Regions from separate parts of the Streptomyces sp. NPDC025638 genome, predicted to be linked through region 2. Evidence: riboswitches for the same ligand, from Rfam matches in the RefSeq annotation. Region 2 holds a riboswitch; the other holds the start of a gene.
What was found. Region 2 has a riboswitch for cyclic di-AMP ahead of ACZ4EG_RS30565 (transglycosylase family protein). Riboswitches for the same ligand answer to the same signal wherever they lie in the genome.
Positions count from the first base shown of each region.

Region 1 (5,671 bases), on a different contig from region 2:
CCGCACTGGTGGCAGCGCAGGTGGGTGCGGTACGGGGCGCTCATCACCCTGCTCGCGCTCTCCGGGCTCGTCATCCTCGCCCTGGTCCGCGAACAGACCGGCACGGAAGGGTTCCTGGTCGGGATCTGTCTCGCCGTGCTGCCCGTGCCCCTGCTCATAGCCGCCTTCCGCTGGCTCGACCGGGTCGAGCCGGGGCCCTGGCGGAACCTGCTCTTCGCGTTCGCCTGGGGCGCCTGCGCGGCGGCGCTGATCGCCATCGTGGCCAACAGCTTCGCGACGCGCTGGATAGCCACGGCCACCGCCGATCCGTCCAGCGCCGACACCCTCGGCGCCACCGTCATAGCGCCCATCGTGGAGGAGTCCTCCAAAGCGGCGGCCGTGCTCCTCGTCTTCCTGTTCCGCAGACGGGACTTCACCGGGATCGTGGACGGCGTGGTGATAGCGGGGGTCACCGCCACCGGCTTCGCCTTCACCGAGAACATCCTCTATCTCGGTACCGCCTTCGGCACCGACCAGATCACCGGCGACCGCGGCATCGCCTCCGTCACGGCCGCGACGTTCTTCGTGCGCGTCGTCATGTCCCCGTTCGCGCACCCCCTCTTCACCGTCCTCACCGGCATCGGCTTCGGCATCGCCGCGCTCTCCGCCGAGCGGCAGCATGTGCGGCGGGTACTGGTACCGCTCGGCGGGCTGCTGCTCGCGATGAGCATGCATGCGTTCTGGAACGGCTCCTCGACCTTCGGCCCGTACGGCTTCTTCGCCGTGTACGGGGCGTTCATGGTGCCCGCGTTCGGGCTGCTGACCTGGCTGGCGATCTGGACGCGGCAGCGCGAGCTGCGGACCGTGCGGGAGGAGCTGCCGGTGTATGTCTTCGCCGGGTGGCTGGGCCCCGCCGAGCCGTTCGTGCTGGGCTCGATGCGGGCGCGGCAGATGGCCCGTGACTACGCCGGCCACCACCTGGGCAAGCAGGCGGCGCGCGCCGTGGGGCAGTACGAGGCGGACGCGACGGCGCTGGCGTTCCTGCGCCACCGCGGGCGCCGGGGCCGCGCGGGGGCCGACTACGTCGTACGGGAGCGGGAGTTGCTGGCCGAGCTGTGGAAGCGGCGCCAGGTGGCCCGTCCGGCGATGGAGTACGCGGCCCGGATGTCCGCGCCGCCCCGTCCGGTGTACGGGCCGCAGATGCCGTACGGAATGCCGGCGCCGTACGGAATGCCCGTGCCGTACGGGTACCCGGCGGCGCCGTATCCCGCGTACAACCCCTATCGGCCTTAGGCCGCCGCGGACAGGCGTGGCACGCCGTTACGCCGACGCCTCCGTCAGCCGCGCCAGTTCCTTCTCCGACAGCCGCAGTTCGGCCACCGCCAGCAGCGCCGGGAGCTGTTCCACCGTGCGTGCCGAGGCGATCGGTGCCGTCACCGTCGGCCGGGCCGCCAGCCAGGCGAGGGCCACCGTGGGGACGGGGGCCTCGTGGGCGGCGGCGATCTCGTCCAGGGCGGTCAGCACCCGTCGGCCGCGCTCGGTGTCGAGGTGCTTGGCCGCGCCCTTGGCACGCGCGCTGTCCACCGTCGTACCGGGCCGGTACTTGCCCGTGAGGAAACCGGCGGCCAGGGAGAAGTAGGGGACGGCCGCGAGGCCGTTGCGGATGACGACGTCCTGCAAAGCACCCTCGTAGGTGTCGCGGGACACGAGGTTGTAGTGGGGCTGGAGCGCCACGTACCGGGCCAGGCCCTCGCGGTCGGAGAAGTCGAGGGACGCCTGGAGGCGTTCCGCGGTGATGTTGGAGGCGGCGATGTGCCGCACCTTGCCCGCCTTCACCAGCTCGTCCAGCGCGCCGACGATCTCCTCGACCGGCACTTCCGGCTTGTCGAAGTGGGGGTAGTAGAGATCGATGTAATCGGTGTCCAGGCGCCGCAGGGAGGCATCGGCGGCGGCCTTGATGTTGGCGGCGGTCAGGCCCGGGAAGTCGGGGTGCTGGCTGACCTTGGTCGCGATCACCACGTCGGACCGGTTGCCGCGGGCCTTGACCCACTTGCCGATGATCGTCTCGGACTCGCCGCCCTGGTGGCCCTCGATCCACGCGGAGTAGGAGTCGGCGGTGTCGACGAAATTGCCGCCGGCGGCCGTGTAGGCGTCCAGGACGGCGAAGGAGGAGGTCTCGTCGGCGGTCCAGCCGAAGACGTTGCCGCCGAGGGTGAGCGGGAAGACCTCCAGGTCGGAGGAGCCGAGCTTACGAAGAGAAGTCATGATCTATGACAACGGTCACACCGGATCGAAAGATTCCGGATACGCCCGCAAAGATCCCGCAAACACCTGACCGGCGGTCCTGACGTCGGGGGGTGCCGTCAGGACCGCCGGCGGTCGACAGGGTGGGTCAGGGGTTGAGGCCCTTGCCCCGCAGCCAGGTCATCGGGTCGATCCCGGTGGCCTGGCCGCCCGGGTGGACCTCCAGGTGCAGATGCGGGCCCGTGACGTTGCCGGTGGCGCCGACGCGGCCGATGACGTCGCCGGTGCTGACCTTCTGCCCGGCGGAGACGCTGATCGAGGACTGGTGGCAGAACCACAGCTCGGTGCCGTCGTCGAGGGTGAGGATCGTGCGGTAGCCGTAGGAGCCGGCCCAGCCCGCCTCGGTGATCGTGCCGCTGTGGATGGCCTTGATGAGCGTGCCCGTGGGCGCGGCGAAGTCGAGGCCGGTGTGGTAGCCGGAGGACCACATGGCGCCGGCCTGACCGAAGGTCGAGGTGATCGTGTACGAGGAGGTCGGCAGCGTGTACTGCTTGGCCAGCGCGGCCAGGCGTGCGGCCTCGGCCTTCCTCTTGGCCGCGGCCTCCGCACTCGCCTTGGCGGCGGCGGCCTTGGCGGCGGCCTCCTTCTCGGCCTTGGCGGCCGCGGCGGCGACCTGCTTGTCCGCAGCGGCCACGGCAGCGGCGGCGGCCTTGGTGTCGACCTGGCCCTGCTGCTTCTCGGCCTGGGCCATGATGCGGTTGCGCAGCGCCTCACCGGCGTCGGAGGCACCCTGGGCGCTGTCGGCGGAGGTCATGCCGACGCTGCTGAGCGCGGTCGCGGAGCCCTTGGGGGCGTCGTCCGGGGTGCTGTCGCCCAGCAGGGAGCCGACGGAGGGCAGGTCGGGCATGGAGATGGACACCGGCGGCTTTCCGGTGTTGGCGCTGGCCATGCCGCCCGCGCCGACGGCGGCTATGACGCCGACGCCCAGGACCGTGGAGCTGCGGGCGAGTCCGCCGCCGCGCTGCTTGGCGACGCGATGCCGGCCGCGTACCGGGCTGAGGGACTCCTCGGTGGGGTTCCACTCCTCCCACGGGCCCTCGTCGGTGCGGTAGCTGCCGTAGCCGAAGGTCTCGGTGTGCTCGCTCGGCACGAATGGGGCTGTGGGGGCAGGCCGGTTGGACGCCACGCGGGCGTACTCCTTTCCTTCCGTCGCCTACCGGGTTAGCTGACGGGTTCGGAGCAGGAAGGTCTCCTACGCGCGTATACCGGCCGTGCCTCCACGGCGGCATCCGCGTGATTCACCCCAAGGTGGTGGTTCCCCGGTTCCCTTGCGAGATTCGGCGCGTGCGCACGGAGCCGACTCTTGTGACGGCTGGGACGACCGCGCTGCGTTATCGAACGTTAATAGACCCGACTGTCAGATTCCAAGCCGTTCTGCTTGATCATTAACGTTTTTACGGCGGGACTTACACGCCACGACCGGTGGAAATCGGGCGAGTTGACCGCAGTACATGAGTCACAACGTTTTTGATGGTGACTCAGATGTTATGCGGAGGGCTTTCGTCCGATCACTCTTCGTGATATTCGCCTGGTCTTCGCCAAAACACTCAGGGCCGGAATCCATGAACTGGATTCCGGCCCTGAGCCTTGAGTAGCGGGGACAGGATTTGAACCTGCGACCTCTGGGTTATGAGCCCAGCGAGCTACCGAGCTGCTCCACCCCGCGTCGGTGTGCCTTAAGCATACGCCATGCTCAGGGGTGCAAGCGCACGGGTTTATCCGCGGGCCGACAGATGGCGGTTCGGCGCCTTGGCCAGGTCCTCGTACTCGGGCAGCAGGACGACGTCCACGCCCTCGCCCCTCAGCAGCCCGGTCCCGTCGGCGCCCGGCACGAACGTGTCCGGCTCCCGCCAGGCCGCGACCACCCGTCGTACCCCGGCGTCCAGGATCAGCCGCGCACAGGGAGCGGGCCGCGACGCCCGGCGGGCGCAGGGCTCCAGGCTGCTGTAGACCGTGGCGGCGGCCAGCCTCGGGTCGGCCGGGTCGACCTTGGCCAGCGCCGCTTCCTCGGCGTGCACGACGGGGTCGTCGCCCTCCCGCGAGTGCCCCCGGGCCAGCTCGGTGCCGTCGGCGGCCACCACGACCGCGCCCACGCTGAAGGCGGTCTCCGAGGGCGGGCACAGCGCCGCGAGGTCGCAGGCGATCCGCATCCAGTGCCGGTCCGCCGCGGCGACCGACCGCCCGGTGCCGGGTGCCGTCGGCTCGTACCGCATCAGTACGACGTCCTCGATGCGACGCGTCTCCACGAGCCGGAGCCGCCCGCCCTGGTAGCCCCCGGGGCCGAACAGCCGGGGCGCCGCCGGATCGCCCACCAGGAGCGGGGCGAGGACCAGCTGGAGTTCGTCGGCGAGGCCCTGGCGGAGCAACTGGGTGTGGATGGTGCCGCCGCCCTCGACCATCAGCCGGCGCACCCCGCGCTCCTCGTACAGGTGCGTGAGCAGCGCCGGCCAGTCGAGGTCGGGGCCGAGCGGGACGACATCGGCCGCGAGGCCCAGTCCGCGGACGCGCTCGGCGCCCTTCTCCGTCGTATAGAGGACCTTCTCGCCGCCCGTGTGCCAGAACTTCGCGTCCGGGTCCAGCTCGCCGGAGCCGCTGACGGTGACCTTGAGGGGGTACTCGGGCCGGCCCGCGGCCACGCGCGCGGCGCGCCGCTCGGGCGAGTTGACCAGGAGCCGCGGGTTGTCGGCGCGGATCGTGCCGGCGCCGACCAGGATCGCGTCGACCGACGCCCGCACCTCGTCGACCCGGTCGAAGTCGGCCGGGCTGGACAGGAGCAGCCGCTCGGGGCCGGTGTCGTCCAGACAGCCGTCGAGGGAGACGGCTGCGGACAACAGGACGTACGGGTACGGCATCGGCGCGCTCTCCCTGACGAGGTCTGATGTACTGCGACTGACGTGCGGGCTTGGTTCAAGTTTGAAACAAACTTACACTGGCGGTATGACGACCCGCTGGCTCACCCCCGAGGAGCAGCGCGCCTGGCGCGCGTACATCGCCGGCAGTCTGCTCCTGGAGGACGCGATCGACCGGCAGCTCCAGCAGGACACCGGCATGCCGCACCTGTACTACTCCATCCTGGCCAACCTCTCCGAGGCGCCGGAGCACAGTCTGCGCATGACCGACCTCGCCGAGAAGTCGAAGATCACCCGGAGCCGGCTGACCTACGCCGTGACCCGGCTGGAGAAGGACGGCCTGGTACGGCGTGAGGGCTGCCCCTCCGACAAGCGGGGCAGCATCGCCGTCCTGACCGACGAGGGCAGGGCCGTGCTGGAGCGTGCGGCGCCGGGTCATGTGGCGACCGTACGCGCTTCCCTCTTCGATCACCTCGGCCCGGAGCAGGTACGGCAGCTGGAGGAGATCTTCGGCGGGATCGCCGAGGCGCTCCAGGGCG
Region 1 is NZ_JBVHLX010000006.1:19,808-25,478, forward strand. Features, by position in the region: gene ACZ4EG_RS17045 (PrsW family intramembrane metalloprotease) at 1-1,272, shown strand, start outside; gene ACZ4EG_RS17050 (aldo/keto reductase) at 1,300-2,244, opposite strand; gene ACZ4EG_RS17055 (M23 family metallopeptidase) at 2,372-3,409, opposite strand; cyclic di-AMP (ydaO/yuaA leader) riboswitch at 3,419-3,576, opposite strand; tRNA gene ACZ4EG_RS17060 (tRNA-Met) at 3,876-3,949, opposite strand; gene ACZ4EG_RS17065 (dihydrofolate reductase family protein) at 3,999-5,135, opposite strand; gene ACZ4EG_RS17070 (MarR family winged helix-turn-helix transcriptional regulator) at 5,221-5,671, shown strand, end outside.
Region 1: linked by a shared signal. The riboswitch ahead of ACZ4EG_RS17055 (M23 family metallopeptidase) and the one ahead of ACZ4EG_RS30565 (transglycosylase family protein) in region 2 are both predicted to bind cyclic di-AMP.

Region 2 (5,671 bases):
ACTTGCCCTCGAACTCGTACTTGCCGTCCTTGTAGAACTCGGACGCGGCGACGTCGAGCGCGAGCGCGATCTGCTCACCGGGGACGTACCCGGCCTGCTTGATGGCCTCCAGGATGAGGTCGAGGGCCTCACGGTTGGAGCCGAGGTTCGGGGCGAAGCCGCCCTCGTCGCCCAGGCCGGTGGCCAGGCCCTTGCTCTTCAGGACCTTCTTCAGGGTGTGGTAGACCTCGGCGCCCCAGCGCAGCGCCTCGGAGAAGGACTCCGCGCCGATCGGGGCGATCATGAACTCCTGGATGTCCACGTTGGAGTCGGCGTGCGAGCCGCCGTTCAGGATGTTCATCATCGGCACCGGCAGCAGGTGCGCGTTCGGGCCGCCCAGGTAGCGGAAGAGGGGGAGGTCGCTGGCCTCGGAGGCGGCGTGGGCGACGGCGAGGGAGACGCCGAGGATGGCGTTGGCGCCGAGCGAGCCCTTGTTGTCGGTGGCGTCCAGGTCGAACATCGCCTGGTCGATCAGGCGCTGCTCGGTGGCGTCGTAGCCGACCAGCTCCGGGCCGATCTGCTCGATCACGGCGAGAACGGCCTTCTCGACGCCCTTGCCCAGGTAGCGGTTCGGGTCGCCGTCGCGGAGCTCGATGGCCTCGAAGGCGCCGGTGGAGGCGCCGGACGGAACGGCGGCACGACCCGTGCTGCCGTCGTCGAGGCCGACCTCGACCTCGACCGTGGGGTTGCCTCGGGAGTCCAGGATTTCCCGGGCTACGACGACGTCGATGGACGGCACGAGCATCTCCTTCATGGATGTGACGCTGGAAGTGCGGGGCTGGGTGCCTTGCGACTAGAGCCTAACCGTCCCGGGGGCATCGGCCACCGACCGACCGTCCCGTGGACAGGGTCCGACCGTACCCATTGTTCCGGCTCGAAACAAAGGCGGGGTGGAGAACGGCTCGAACACAGCGCCCCATGAACAAGCCCCGCCCCGGCGCGTACGGGGGAATACGCACCGGGGCGGGGAGACCGTGGGGACGGGGGCGGCTGCGGTTCTTGCAGCCGGGCTACCGGCCGCGCATCACTTCAGGTGGAGCTGCTGGCCCGGGTAGATGAGGTCCGCGTCCTGGACGATGTTCTTGTTCAGCTTGAACAGCTTCTGCCAGCCGCCCTTGACCTTGTGCTTCTGGGCGATCGAGCCGAGGGTGTCGCCCTTGACGACCTTGTACTCGCCGTCGCCCTTCTTGACCTTCTTGCCGGTCGGGGTGGTGACGGTCTTGGCCGCGGCCGGGCGCTCGGCGGAGCGGGAGGCGGCCGGCTTCTCGGTCGCCCGGGGGGCGGTGCTCGCCGCGGCGCCGCCGTAGGGGGTGCTGGACAGGCCCGTGCCGCAGACCGGCCAGGCGCCCTCGCCCTGGGCGGCGAGGACCTTCTCGGCGATCTCTATCTGCTGCGCCTTGGTGGCCTTGTCGGCGGTGCCGGCGTACTTCGCGCCGCCGTACGCGGACCACGTCGAGGCGGAGAACTGCAGACCGCCGTAGTAGCCGTTGCCGGTGTTGATGGACCAGTTGCCGCCGGACTCGCACTTGGCTACGGCGTCCCACTCGGAGGCGGTGGCGGCCGAGGCGGCGCCGGAGGCCATCAGCGGGGCGACGACGGCGGCGCAGGCGACACCGGCGAGCGCGATGGCACGGGTGGCCCTGGCCTTCGAGGGACGACGGTGCTTGCCCTGGGCGGAAAACAGCATGGATGGATCCCCTCACCGACGCCTGCGAGGTGAGCTGTCGGGTTCGGGCCGGTTGAGTTGCCCGGCCACACCTCCGCTGGGAGGCGTGGCTCCACCCCTAGCCGCTCCGGCTCAACTGTCCGGCGCGGCACTTACCTTGGGTCCCCCGCTCCTGCCTACGGCGCGTGACGCGACGACTGTTCCCGTGCGGCCGCTGGCAGGACTCGGCGTTGCGACAGCCGGGGCTCGTGGTGACGAGCGGACTCGACCGTAGACACGCGATCCGGGGAATTCCAAAGACGATCAGGGCTTCTGAGACTCATCCCACACTTTCACCAAACCGGACATTGGGCGTGAAAGTGGGACGTCAACTCCCGCTACTTTTCGCCGATTTCGGTAGCGACGTCCAGGGTCTGACCGGGGGTGATGTCGTTCGGGTCGGTGCCGATGGCGGCCTTGTTTGCGGCATAGAGCGCACGCCATCCGCCGTCGACGTCAAGGGAGTCGGCGATGGATGCGAGAGTGTCGCCGTCGCGAACCGTGTAGGTGCGCGAGGCGTGACGACCCACCGAGGCCGAGCCCTGCCCGTTTGCTGCGTTTTCGTCCGCATTACCCCCGCGGTGACGGCCGCCCCCGATCGCGCCGGTGTCGACCAGACTCCAAGACCCCCCGCTTTGCCACGAGTTGTCGGAATCGTCCGTTTTAGGGACTTCCGTGGGCGCGCCACCACTCCCCTGCGAGTTACCCGAGCCTTCGGATTCCGACTTGTCCGACTTGGCGGAATCTTCGCCCTTGCCCTCGCTCTTGCCCTTCGCCCCGTTCCCCTCGTCGGCGTTCGCCGAGGGGGAAGCCTTCCCCGAGGAGTCCGACTTCGAGCGTGAATCGGATGAGTCGGATGAATCAGAGGAGTCCGAATAATCGGATGAGCCGGGCGAATCGGATGCCGAGACGCCGGTGTCGACATCGACCGACCCGGAGCTCGCGGTGAGCCCGGAGAGCAGGGCACAGGTGGCCCAGGGCTTGGTGCCCTGGTCGGCGAGAACCTTCTCCGCGACGGCTATCTGCTGCGAACGGCTGGCCTCGTCCGGGCTGGAGGCGTACGCGAGGCCGCCGTACTTGTCCCAGTCGTCCTGCGACATCTGCAGACCGCCGTAGTAGCCGTTGCCGGAGTCGGCGCTCCAGGAGCCGCCGCTCTCGCACTCGGCCACCTTGTCCCATGTGGTGCCGTCGGCCGCGTTGGCGCTCGCGGCCCCCAGGAGCGGGATGGCGATGGCGGAGCCGGTCACTCCGGCCGCGACGAGGAGGGCCGGAGCCTGACGGGGGCGACGGTGACGACCGTTCCCGGAGAGCATGCGGAAGCCTTTCGTGCGACAGCGATAACCGGCGCGGCACAGAAAGCCGACGTACCGCGCTGCCCGGTAAACGTATCCACTGACGATCACTTGTCACAAGTTAATGCCGCGTAGATCACGTGAAGATCACAGAGTTGAGCATTCATCAGGTTTGGGGCGCGACAGGCCGCGCTTCCCTCACTTACCGGACGGGCGTGAACTCCACGGGCAAAGTGCGCAGTCCACGCATGATGAGCCCGCCACGCCACCGCAAATCGGCCGGATCCACCGCGAGTCGGAGGTCCGGGAGGCGGGTGAGAAGGGTGGCGAGCGCGGTCTGGCCCTCCAGCCGGGCGAGCGGGGCACCCAGGCAGTAGTGGATGCCGTGGCCGTATCCAAGGTGTTGGTTGTCACGTCGGCCGAGATCGAGGACGTCCGGGTCGGCGAACCGCTCCGGGTCCCGGTCGGCGGCGGCGAGCACCACCAGGACGGGGTCGCCGGGTGCGATGTCCTGCCCGCCGATGGTGAGCGGCTCGGTGGCGAACCGCCAGGTGGCCAGTTCGACCGGGCCGTCGTAGCGCAGGAGTTCCTCGACACCGGTCTCCAGGAGGTCCCGTTCCCGGCGGGCGAGGGACGCCTGCAGACGGTGCCGTTGCTCGGGATGGGTGAGCAGGGCGTAGGTGCCGTTGCCGATGAGGTTGACGGTCGTCTCGAACCCGGCGAACAGCAGGATGAAGGCCATCGCGGCGGCCTCGTTCTCGGTGAGGTGCTCGCCGTGGTCCGAGGCGCGGATGAGCCCGGAGATGAGGTCCTCGCCGGGAGCGGGGCTGTCGGGCAGGGCCTCGCGCTTCCTGTGGATGAGCTCGGCGAGATAGCCCCGCATCTTCTTGACCGACCGCGCGACCCCGCCCCGCGGCCCTCCCCCGTGCCGAATCATCATCCCCGCCCAGTCCCGAAAGTCGTCCTGGTCCTCGCGCGGAACGCCGAGCAGGTCGCAGATGGCGTAGATGGGGAGCGGAAAGGCGAACTCGTGGATGAGGTCGGCGGACCCCTCGGCCGCGAACCCGTCGATGAGCCGGTCTGTCAGTTCCTGTACGCGCGAGCCGAATTCGGCGACCCGGCGGGGTGTGAACGCCTTGCTGACCAGCCGGCGCAGCCGGGTGTGGTCCGGCGGGTCGATGTTGAGCAGATGCGTCATCAGCTCCGCCTTGCGCTCACCGGGGATACCGGTCTTGCCCTTGGCGTGCGCGGGCTCGTCGTGATGCGCGGGGTTCTTCGACAGCCGCTGGTCGGCCAGCGCCTGCTTGGCATCGGCGTACCGGGTGACCAGCCAGGCCTCGACACCGCTCGGGAGTTTCGTCCGGTGCACGGGGGCGTGCTCGCGGAGCCAGGCGTAGGCCGGGTAGGGGTTACTGGCGAACTCCCAGCTGAACAGGTCGGGGGCGGCGGGGGTGGGGTTCGGGGGGTGGGGCTGGTTGGTCACTCCTCGACGGTATCCGGCTTTCCGGCGGATGCCGCGCGGAGGGCGGTGCGGGCACCGGCCACCGAAGTGGTGACTCCTCCAACTCCTTTTCCCCGCACGCCCTCGCGCCCATGGGCAAGCCCCCGTGCCCCTCCCTCGGGCCATCCCTCAGGCCGACGTCGAGCCCTCCATGCCTTCTATGCCCTCCATGCCTTCCACTCCCTCGGCGGCCCGCACCGCGTCCCGGTACGCCCTTGCCGCCGCCCGCAGTGCCGCCTCCGGGTCCACCCCGTCCGCCTCGGCCCGTATCGCGAGCGCGAGCAGCTCGTACCCGATGCCCTCGCCGTGCGGCAGCGGCACCTCCAGTCCCGCCGTGCGCGCGCGGGAGGCGAGCTTCGCCGCGAGGGCGAGGCCGGGCTGGCCGAGCGGGACGCCCTCGGTCACGGAGGTGCGCCGCTTCTCCTCGGCCTTGGTGCGCAGCCAGTGCTCCTTGACCTCCTCGGGGGTCTGGGCCGTCTCGTCGCCGAAGACATGCGGGTGGCGGTGGATCAGCTTGGCGACTATGCCGCCGGCCACGTCGTCGACGGAGAACGGCGCCTCGGGGTCCTCCTCGGCGATGCGGGAGTGGAAGACGACCTGGAGCAGCACGTCGCCCAGTTCCTCCCTGAGCTCCTCGCGGTCGCCGGCCTCGATCGCCTCGACGAGTTCGTAGGCCTCCTCGATGCCGTACTTCGCCAGGCCCTTGTGGGTCTGCCGGGACGACCAGGGGCACTCGACGCGGATGCGGTCCATGACCTGGACGAGGTCGAGGAGACGGGCGCCCGGCAGGTCGTAGGAGGCGGGGAGCAGCTCCAGCTCGGGCATCCGCACGCGGCCGGAGCCGGCGAGGCGGGCCAGGCCGTCGGTGAGCGCCGGTTCGCCCTCACCGGTCGCCACGACCACCACCGTGTGTCCGCCGACGCAGGCGTCGACCAGTTCCTGGGCGGTGGGCGACGTCTCCTCCACCCCTATCCCGGCCTCGCGCAGATAGGGCAGCTGTGGGTGGGCCCCGTCCGCGCACAGCACACGGTCGGCGGAGCGCAGCGCCTGCCAGGCGGGCCAGGACAGCAGCCCCGGGGCGACGCGGTGACTGGTGGTGAGCAGGACGACACGGCCGGGGGCCGCGGCCGGGCC
Region 2 is NZ_JBVHLX010000013.1:91,027-96,697, forward strand. Features, by position in the region: gene eno (phosphopyruvate hydratase) at 1-784, opposite strand, end outside; gene ACZ4EG_RS30565 (transglycosylase family protein) at 1,064-1,726, opposite strand; cyclic di-AMP (ydaO/yuaA leader) riboswitch at 1,731-1,899, opposite strand; gene ACZ4EG_RS30570 (transglycosylase family protein) at 2,083-3,057, opposite strand; gene ACZ4EG_RS30575 (cytochrome P450 family protein) at 3,239-4,519, opposite strand; gene ACZ4EG_RS30580 (nucleoside triphosphate pyrophosphohydrolase) at 4,667-5,671, opposite strand, start outside.